Regions from separate parts of the Streptomyces sp. NPDC091376 genome, predicted to be linked through region 1. Evidence: riboswitches for the same ligand, from Rfam matches in the RefSeq annotation. Region 1 holds a riboswitch; the other holds the start of a gene.
The links. Region 1 has a riboswitch for cobalamin ahead of nrdI (class Ib ribonucleoside-diphosphate reductase assembly flavoprotein NrdI). Riboswitches for the same ligand answer to the same signal wherever they lie in the genome.

Region 2: linked by a shared signal. The riboswitch ahead of ACIQMR_RS01365 (prenyltransferase/squalene oxidase repeat-containing protein) and the one ahead of nrdI (class Ib ribonucleoside-diphosphate reductase assembly flavoprotein NrdI) in region 1 are both predicted to bind cobalamin.

Annotation. Positions count from the first base shown of each region.
Region 1 is NZ_JBIVUF010000008.1:95,907-100,109, reverse strand. It holds gene ACIQMR_RS18985 (hypothetical protein) at 382-663, opposite strand; partial or broken gene ACIQMR_RS18980 (5-methyltetrahydropteroyltriglutamate--homocysteine S-methyltransferase) at 806-1,663, shown strand; gene ACIQMR_RS18975 (hypothetical protein) at 1,747-2,106, shown strand; cobalamin riboswitch at 2,171-2,392, shown strand; gene nrdI (class Ib ribonucleoside-diphosphate reductase assembly flavoprotein NrdI) at 2,564-3,004, shown strand; gene nrdE (class 1b ribonucleoside-diphosphate reductase subunit alpha) at 3,001-4,203, shown strand, end outside.
Region 2 is NZ_JBIVUF010000001.1:308,923-313,125, forward strand. It holds gene ACIQMR_RS01360 (SCO2322 family protein) at 1-178, opposite strand, end outside; gene ACIQMR_RS01365 (prenyltransferase/squalene oxidase repeat-containing protein) at 178-1,440, opposite strand; cobalamin riboswitch at 1,551-1,685, opposite strand; gene ACIQMR_RS01370 (MBL fold metallo-hydrolase) at 1,744-2,796, opposite strand; gene ACIQMR_RS01375 (1,4-alpha-glucan branching protein) at 3,080-3,754, opposite strand; gene ACIQMR_RS01380 (RNA polymerase sigma-70 factor) at 3,896-4,203, opposite strand, start outside.

The DNA of each region.
Region 1 (4,203 bases):
ATCCATCGTATCGAACCTGGGGAACGCCCTTCCCGCGAATTCTCGGGCCCTGCTGCGCTGAGCCCAAAAAGCACTCGGCCGTCCGAGACAGGCGGCCAAGCGAGTCTCGTACGGCCGAGGCAGTCGCCATCTTAAAGCCACCGCGCTGCCGCATATCCGCACGCACGGCCCTCACCGCATTCCAACGACGAGGTGGACGGCGTGATCAACAGAATCCCGATCTCAGCAGATTCGCGTGTCGTAGGAGGCCCGGCGTACGGACGCATCCGACTGCGCGGAACTCGACGAGCGATCGTCACTGTCCCCTGCGGCATCGACACCGGCTCCATAGAAGCTACGGACAATGGGCGGCAACACCCAGGACGATCTTGATCGGCTCGGTCACCCCAGGAAGCTGAGCCGCACCTGACGCTCCGGGTTGTCCTTGTTGGTGTCCGCCGACCTCCGTAAGGACAACCCCGATGTTACTCCCGGAGCACATGCGTTCAGCTCCAGAGAAGGCCCGGCGCTGGAGGATCGCCCTCGTACCAGGCCCACGTCGAACGGACGACCCAGGAGTGGGTCGAAGTCACCAGCCCTGACCGCGATCCACACCAGGAGCACGAGCGCGCCGACGATCACGAACGGCGCAGCCCAGTTCTCGGAGCAGCGCAGGGTCTCCATACCGAGGTGGGGACCTCGGAGCCGTACGCGTGACGGGTGGGCCTCACGATGGTTCCGCACATCGTCGAGCGCGAACCGGTCCACGCCGAGGGCCCTGCGCCTGCCTGGGGCCTGTCCGGCGGCGGGCCGGTGAAGATCCTAGGAGGTCATCTCCTTCCAGGAGAAGACCGGCATCGACGTCCTGGTGCACGGCGAACCCGAACGCAACGACATGGTCCAGTACTTCGCCGAACAGCTCACCGGCTACCTCGCCACCCAACACGGCTGGGTCCAGTCCTACGGCACCCGTTACGTCCGCCCGCCGATCCTCGCCGGCGACATCTCGCGTCCCGAGCCGATGACGGTGCGCTGGACGGCGTACGCGCAGTCCCTCACGGCCCTTCCGGTCAAGGGCATGCTCACCGGGCCGGTCACCATGCTCGCCTGGTCCTTCGTCCGCGACGACCAGCCCCTGGGCGACACCGCACGGCAGGTCGCCCTCGCCCTGCGCGACGAGGTCGGCGACCTGGAGGCCGCCGGCACCTCCGTCATCCAGGTCGACGAACCCGCCCTGCGCGAGACACTGCCCCTGCGGACCGCCGGCCGCGCCGCCTATCTCGACTGGGCGACCGAGGCGTTCCGGCTCACCACCGGCGGGGTACGTCCGGACACCCAGATCCACACCCACATGTGCTACGCCGAGTTCGGCGACATCGCCCAGGCCATCGACGACCTCGACGCCGACGTCATCAGCCTGGAGGCCGCCCGCTCCCACATGCAGGTCGCCCGCGAACTGGCCGCCCACGGCTACCCGCGCGAAGCCGGCCCCGGCGTGTACGACATCCACTCCCCGCGTGCCCCGAGCACCGACGAGGCCGCGGACCTGCTGCGCACCGGACTGAAGGCCATCCCCGCCGAACGGCTGTGGGTCAACCCCGACTGCGGCCTGAAGACCCGCGCCTCCCTGGAGAACCTGGTCGCCGCCGCCCGCACCGTCCGGAGTGAGCTACCCACCTCCTGACCGAGGAACCCAGTGGCCCGGGACGCCACAAGCGTCCCGGCCCGTCCCACAGCACCGCCAAAACCAAGGCAAGAAGGGGGCCAATGGTGCGCGGCAAACCGCGAGAGGTCGTCGTGGACGGCAGGCCCGTGATCGCCATGTCCGAGAAGCAGTTCGAGAGCCTGCTGGCCATGCGCAGACAACTCGGCAGCCAGACCGCCAAGATGCGGACGCTACGTGACACGCTGGCCGACCTCGGCGAGTTCCTGGACTCCGTGGCCGAGACGCTCGACGCCGACGCGTCACCCGAGCCGCAGGAGATCACGTCGCCCCCTTCCGACCCCTCGCGTCCCCGGCCGGAACTGGTCACGGAGATACGCCGACGAGCACAACAGGCACGCGCCATCACCGGGGCAGGACGCACTCCCAGGGGCCGGCACTCGTCCGACCGCAGCCCGACTTAGGTATACCTAACTTTTACGTGCGACACAACATCTGGGATGCATGCACCCGCCGTGTTCTAGATGTAGTGTTGGCGGTGCTGGTGGTTCGCCGGGCAGCTGTGTTCGGCGTCGCAAGAGGGAACCCGGTGCAAGACCGGGACTGCCCCGCAGCGGTGAGCGGGAACGACCGCCGTCATACGCACTGGGCCCGGTGTACCGGGCCTGGGAAGCGACGGCCAGTAGGGGTCTCGTACGACACGAGACACGCCCGCGAGTCCGAAGACCTGCCACCGGTGCGTACGCCGGACAGCGGTGTGCGCGCTCCGAGGCCCCGAGGGAGGGCCAGGTGGCAGACGCACGGTCGTGGGTGAGGCGTATCGGTTCTCCGCCGCCCCGTACCTCGCCGCACCTGCCGCGCCGCTCCTCCCCTCCCGGTCCTTGGGCGAAGACGGGAACGAGCGAGAGGAGACGGCGACCGATGAGCGGTCTCGTGTATTTCTCCAGCGTCTCGGAGAACACCAGGCGCTTCGTGGAGAAGCTGGACCTGCCTGCCACGCGCATCCCCCTGCACCCACGCCGTGAGGGCATGCCGCCGGTGACCGAGCCGTATGTGCTGATCACGCCGACGTACGGCGGCGGCGCCCGCGCCGGCGCGGTCCCCAAACAGGTGATCCGCTTTCTGAACATCGAGGCCAACCGGATGCTGCTGCGGGGGGTCATCGCCTCCGGCAACACCAACTTCGGCGCCGACTACTGCCTGGCCGGCCGGGTGATCTCGGCGAAGTGCCAGGTCCCGGAGCTGTACCGATTCGAACTGCTGGGCACGGACCGCGATGTCCGCGCCGTGAGGGAAGGGCTGCAGGAATTTTGGACACGACACTCGTCGACCAGGCGGACGACGGAGCGACAGGCAGCATGAACACCGTCACCACGGCGATCACGGTCCCCGCGGCCCCGCGCGAATCGGTCGGCACGCGCAAGGACTACCACGCGCTCAACGCCATGCTGAACATGTACGACTGCGACGGCCGCATCCAGTTCGACAAGGACCGAGAGGCCGTGCGGCAGTACTTCCTCCAGCACGTGAACCCCAACACGATGGAGTTCGGATCGCTGAAGGAGAAGATCGACTACCTCGTCGGACACGACTATTACGAGGATGCGCCGATCCGGCGCTACCGGTGGGAGTTCCTGGAGGACCTGTACCGGCAGGCGTACGCGCACGAGCACCGCTTCCGCACGTTCCTCGGCGCGTTCAAGTACTACACCTCGTACACGCTCAAGACCTTCGACGGCTCCCGCTACCTGGAGCGCTACGAGGACCGGGTCGTCGCCACCGCCCTGTTCCTGGGTGCCGGCGACGAGACCCTCGCCTCCCGCCTGGTCGACGAGATGATGACCGGCCGCTTCCAGCCCGCCACCCCCACCTTCCTCAACGCGGGCAAGGCGCAGCGCGGCGAGCTGGTCTCCTGCTTCCTGCTGCGCGTCGAAGACAACCTGGAGTCCATCGGACGCGGTATCAACTCCGCGCTCCAGCTGTCCAAGCGGGGCGGCGGCGTGGCACTGCTGCTGACCAACCTGCGGGAACAGGGCGCCCCGATCAAGAAGATCGAGAACCAGTCGTCCGGCGTCGTCCCGGTCATGAAGCTCCTGGAGGACTCCTTCTCCTACGCCAACCAGCTCGGCGCCCGCCAGGGCGCAGGCGCGGTGTATCTGCACGCGCACCACCCGGACATCATGCGGTTCCTGGACACCAAGCGGGAGAACGCGGACGAGAAGATCCGCATCAAGACCCTCTCTCTCGGCGTCGTCGTCCCCGACATCACGTTCGAACTGGCCAAGCGCAACGAGGACATGCACCTGTTCTCGCCTTACGACGTCGAGCGCGAGTACGGCAAGCCGCTCGCCGACCTGTCGGTCAGCGAGCACTACGAGGAGATGGTCGCCAACCCGCGCATCCGCAAGACGACGCTCAGCGCCCGCGAGTTCTTCAAGACGATCGCGGAGCTGCAGTTCGAGTCCGGCTACCCCTACTTGCTGTTCGAAGACACGGTGAACCGGTCCAACCCGATCCCGGGCTGGATCAACATGTCCAACCTGTGCTCGGAGATCCTCCAG
Region 2 (4,203 bases), on a different contig from region 1:
CCGGCCTGGCCGTCGCCGGGCCCTGGGTGGCGTACGCCCAGGACCCGCCGTCGGACTGCCAGAACGACCAGTACCGGTAGCCCGCCGCCTGCGCCGCCCCCGCCGCACCCAGCACCGTGACGACGGCGACGAGTGCGGCGCAGAGCGCGAGGACGAGCGCGGCCGGTCGCCCGCGCATCACTGCTGCTTGCTCTTGCGCCGGCCGCTGATCAGGATGCCGATCCCGGCGCCCGCCGCGACACCGGCGCCGATGAACCACCAGATGCCGGCGCTGTCGCCGCTCGTGCCCGACTCGGAGTCGTCGGCCTTCGCCTGCGGAGCCGCCGGCGCGGTCGTGGAGACCGGCGCGGGGCCGGTCGCGTTCAGCTGCTGGACCAGGTCCGCGCCGCCGAAGTCACGCGGGTCGGCGCCGAAGGCGTGCACGGCGAGGATCAGCTGCGCGTACGCGGCCGGGCCCGCCCCCTTCGCCCAGGCGGCGGAGTTCTGCTCCAGCCACCGTATGGCGTCGGACGCCTTGTCGGAGTGTCCTGCGGCCGACAGCGCGAGCACCGCGTCCGCCGTGTTGCCGAAGTCCGGCTTCGGGGCCGGGTCGGTGGCGCCGGGCAGCGGAGGCGAGTCCAGGTGACCGGTCTTCGCCAGCGCCTTCGCGAGGTACGCGGCGCCGTTGCGCGCGGACTGCTCGGGGGTCGCCTTGGCGGGCGTGGCGCACCGAGGCTCGCCGCCCGGCTTCGGTCCGGCCAGGATCATGCCCCGGCCCAGTCCGGCCAGTACGCCCGCCGCGGTGGCGTCGCCGTTCGCGAGGAGCTTGCCCGCCTTGTCCGGCTGGTAGGCGAACGCGCCGCCGCCCGCCGTGTCCGCGCACGGGATGGCGAACGAGACCAGCGCGTCGAACGGCGTCTTCCCGCTCTTCGACCTCAGCTCGCCCGGCCTCGCCTTCGCCGAGGCGAAGGCGCTGATCACGATCGAGGTGGAGTTGGCGTCGGAGGGCATGCCCGGGTTGTAGCTCCAGCCGCCGTCCTCGTTCTGCACGGACTTCAGCCAGCCGATGCCCTTGTTCACGGCGTCCCGGTGTCCGCCGAGGGCGCGCAGGGCCTGCACCGCGACCGCGGTGGCGTTGGTGTCCAGCATCGTCTTGGCGTCGCACGGCTTGGCGACGTCGGCACGGTACGAGGCGAAGCCGCCGTTCGCGCACTGCTGCCCGGTCAGCCAGTCGACGGCCTGGTCGGCGGGCACGGTCTTGACGACGTCCTGCGCGAGCAGCGCCAGCGACTGCCGCCACACACCGTCGTACGTCGGGTCCTGCGTGCCGTACAGCCCGGTGGGGAGCGCGGCCGAGGGGGAGGGGGACGGAGCGGGGGCGGCCGTCGCGGCCGGGGCACCGGCCACGCAGAGCACGGCGGAGGCGGCGGCGAGCGCTGCTGCGCTGCGGCGAACGGACATAGGGGGCTGGGCCTCTCCTGCGGGGAGCCGGGCACAGGCACGCATAGGTACCAGGCTCCGGCCCCGTATTCCTCGACGGTGCCTGCCAACGGGCCGGTCCCGATGGCACGAGCCGGTCACGGCCGGTACGAGGCGTTCCGACTCGCCGCCTGGCAGGGCGGCTCACGGTTGCGGGTCAGTGCCGGATTTGCACCGGCTTTCCCTCGTACGGGTGTGATGACGACTCGCACACTCTACCGGTGCGTATCCGGGACCCCCGGGGCTGCCCCTGGGGCTGCCCGTGAGCCGGTGGAGTCCGCAGGGTCAGCCGGTCGCGGTCGCGGTCGCGACGTACGTCACCGGCTCGCTGCCCGCCACCGCTTCCGCCCGCCCCAGTTTCACCAGCCGGCGCAGATGGGCCTCCGCCTCCGAGACCGCGATGTTGCGTGAGCCGTACGGGATCCGGTCCCAGGGACGGTTCCACTCCATGCGCACGGCCAGCTGCCACGGGGTGAGGGGGGTGGCAAGGAGCGACAGCAGTCCGGTGAGCCGCTCCTCGTGGTGGGCGAGCAGTTCCCGGACCCGGCCGGAGGCGTCGGTGAAGGCGTGCTGATGGGCGGGGAGCACCTCGGCGACGCCCAGGCGCCCGACGCGTTCCAGGGAGTCGAGGTAGTCGCCGAGGGGGTCGGTGACCGTGGAGTCGTCGGGGTCCTCGTAGAGGCCGATGTGCGGACTGATGCCGGGCAGCAGATGGTCGCCGGAGAAGAGCCGGCCGTGACCCGGGAGGTTCGCCGGGTGGTCCTCCTCCAGGTGCAGACACACATGCCCGGGAGTGTGACCGGGCGTCCATATCGCGCGCAGCCGCCGCCCGGCGAGGTCCAGCAGCTCACCGGGGACGATCTCCCGGTCGGGCAGTGCCGCCCGCAGCCCGGGCAGGGTCCGCATCCGCCCTTCGTCGCGGGCGGCGCGCAGCGGGGCGAGGTGCTCCTCGGGCGCCCCGACGGCGGCGAGCTTCCCGGCCAGGTAGTCGAGCCAGGCCCCGGGCCGTGCGTCCCGGGTGCGGCGTACGACGTCGATGTCGGCCGCGTGCATCGCGATCCAGGCACCGGACGCCTCGCGCACCTGACCGGACAGCCCGTGGTGATCGGGGTGGTGGTGGGTGACGACCACCCCGTGGACGTCGGCCGTCGCGATCCCCAGCGCGCCGAGACCCTCCGTGAGCGCGGTCCAGGACGCCGGATCGTCCCAGCCGGTGTCGACGAGGACCGGGCCGCGATCGGTGTCGAGGACATGGACCAGGGTGTGTCCGAGCGGGTTGTCCGGGATGGGGACCTGAAGGGACCAGACGCCTCCGCCGTGCTCCGTCACCTGTGGCATACGTCCTCGTCTCCCCTGAGCGGCACGGCCGTTGCCCACTATAACGAGAACTGATGCCCCGTCAGAACGGGTCGGAGTCGTTCGCCGGAATCCCCGGCTGCCCCCGCGCGCGCCCCGCAAGCCGTGCCGGACACCGCGACCGCGCCGCTGTGCCCCGCCGCCCAGTAGACGGTCCGCTCCGCAGTTGTCGCGGCTCGCGCCACGACCGGCCGGCGCGCAGGTACTCATGCGTGTCTGAGCACTCCGTACCGCGGGCCGGCCCGGCGCCGCCCTGGCCCCCGGGTCAGTGCGCCTCGGCCCGGCGGCCGGTGTGCAGGACCGCGAAGAGCCCCGTTTCGCGGGTGCCGTCCGGCAGGTGCCAGGCGCCCGCGATGTGGCCGGTCGCCCCGTGCGGAGGGAGGGTCGGGTCGTCCGGGGCAGGTCGCAGGACTCGGTGCAGGCGGAGGGTCATGCCGTGCGGTGCGGGCAGCTCGGTGCTCTCCCGGTCGTCGGCGGCTGTGCCGGCCACGTCCGTGGAGAGGGCGCCTTCACCGGTGTAGGAGCGGGTGACCTCCCGGTCCGGGACGTCACTGACGTTCTGGTCCTGGGCCTGTACCCGGCCGTCGATCAGGGCCGTCAACTGGGCGACCAGCACGGGGTCGTGGCAGCCGTCGTAGGCCCAGCGCCGTCCCAGCACCCCGTGTTCCATGGTGCCGATGAGAGCGTGCTCCGCGCCGGCGAGCGGGGCACCGCGATAGGTGAGCGGGACCAGGTAGGCGGTCGGGTGGGGAGTTGAGGCATCGGTGACCACCATGAACTCGATCCCGACCTCGCCCTGCGGGTCATCCAGCCGGAAGCCGCCGGCCTTGGCCAACTCCGGTTCGCCCGCCCCGCCGCAGTACCACGGGCGGGACGGGAGCCAGGAAGTGAGCAGTTCCAGCTTGGTCGGCTTGAGGGTGGTGCGGTGGATGACGGCCATGCCGAAGGTTCTCCTCCATCACGCGGATACGAGCCCTCACACCTTGCCATCCGCGCGGCTCCGGGGGAGCGGTTCTCCATCCGGCATGAACGCCGCGGTCGACCGTGTCGCGGGGGACGGTCGGGCGACGGTCGGGGACGGTCAGCGGGACGTGAGGGGGGTTTCGGACTCGACGCGGGTGAGCTTCTCGGGATTGCGGACGTAATAGAGGCCGGTGACGCGGGCGTTCTCCACGCGGAAGGCCAGCACACCGTCGATCACGCCGTCCAGGCGCAGGACGAGTCCGGGGTTGCCGTTGACCGTGGTGGACTCACTGGTGAAGGCGCCGCCGGCCTTGGCGAGGCTTCCGGCCATGTAGCGGAGCACCTTGTCGGCGCCGACGACCGGCCGCAGGGCCGCCAGCTTGAGGCCGCCGCCGTCGCTGACGAAGACCACGTCCGGGGCGAGTA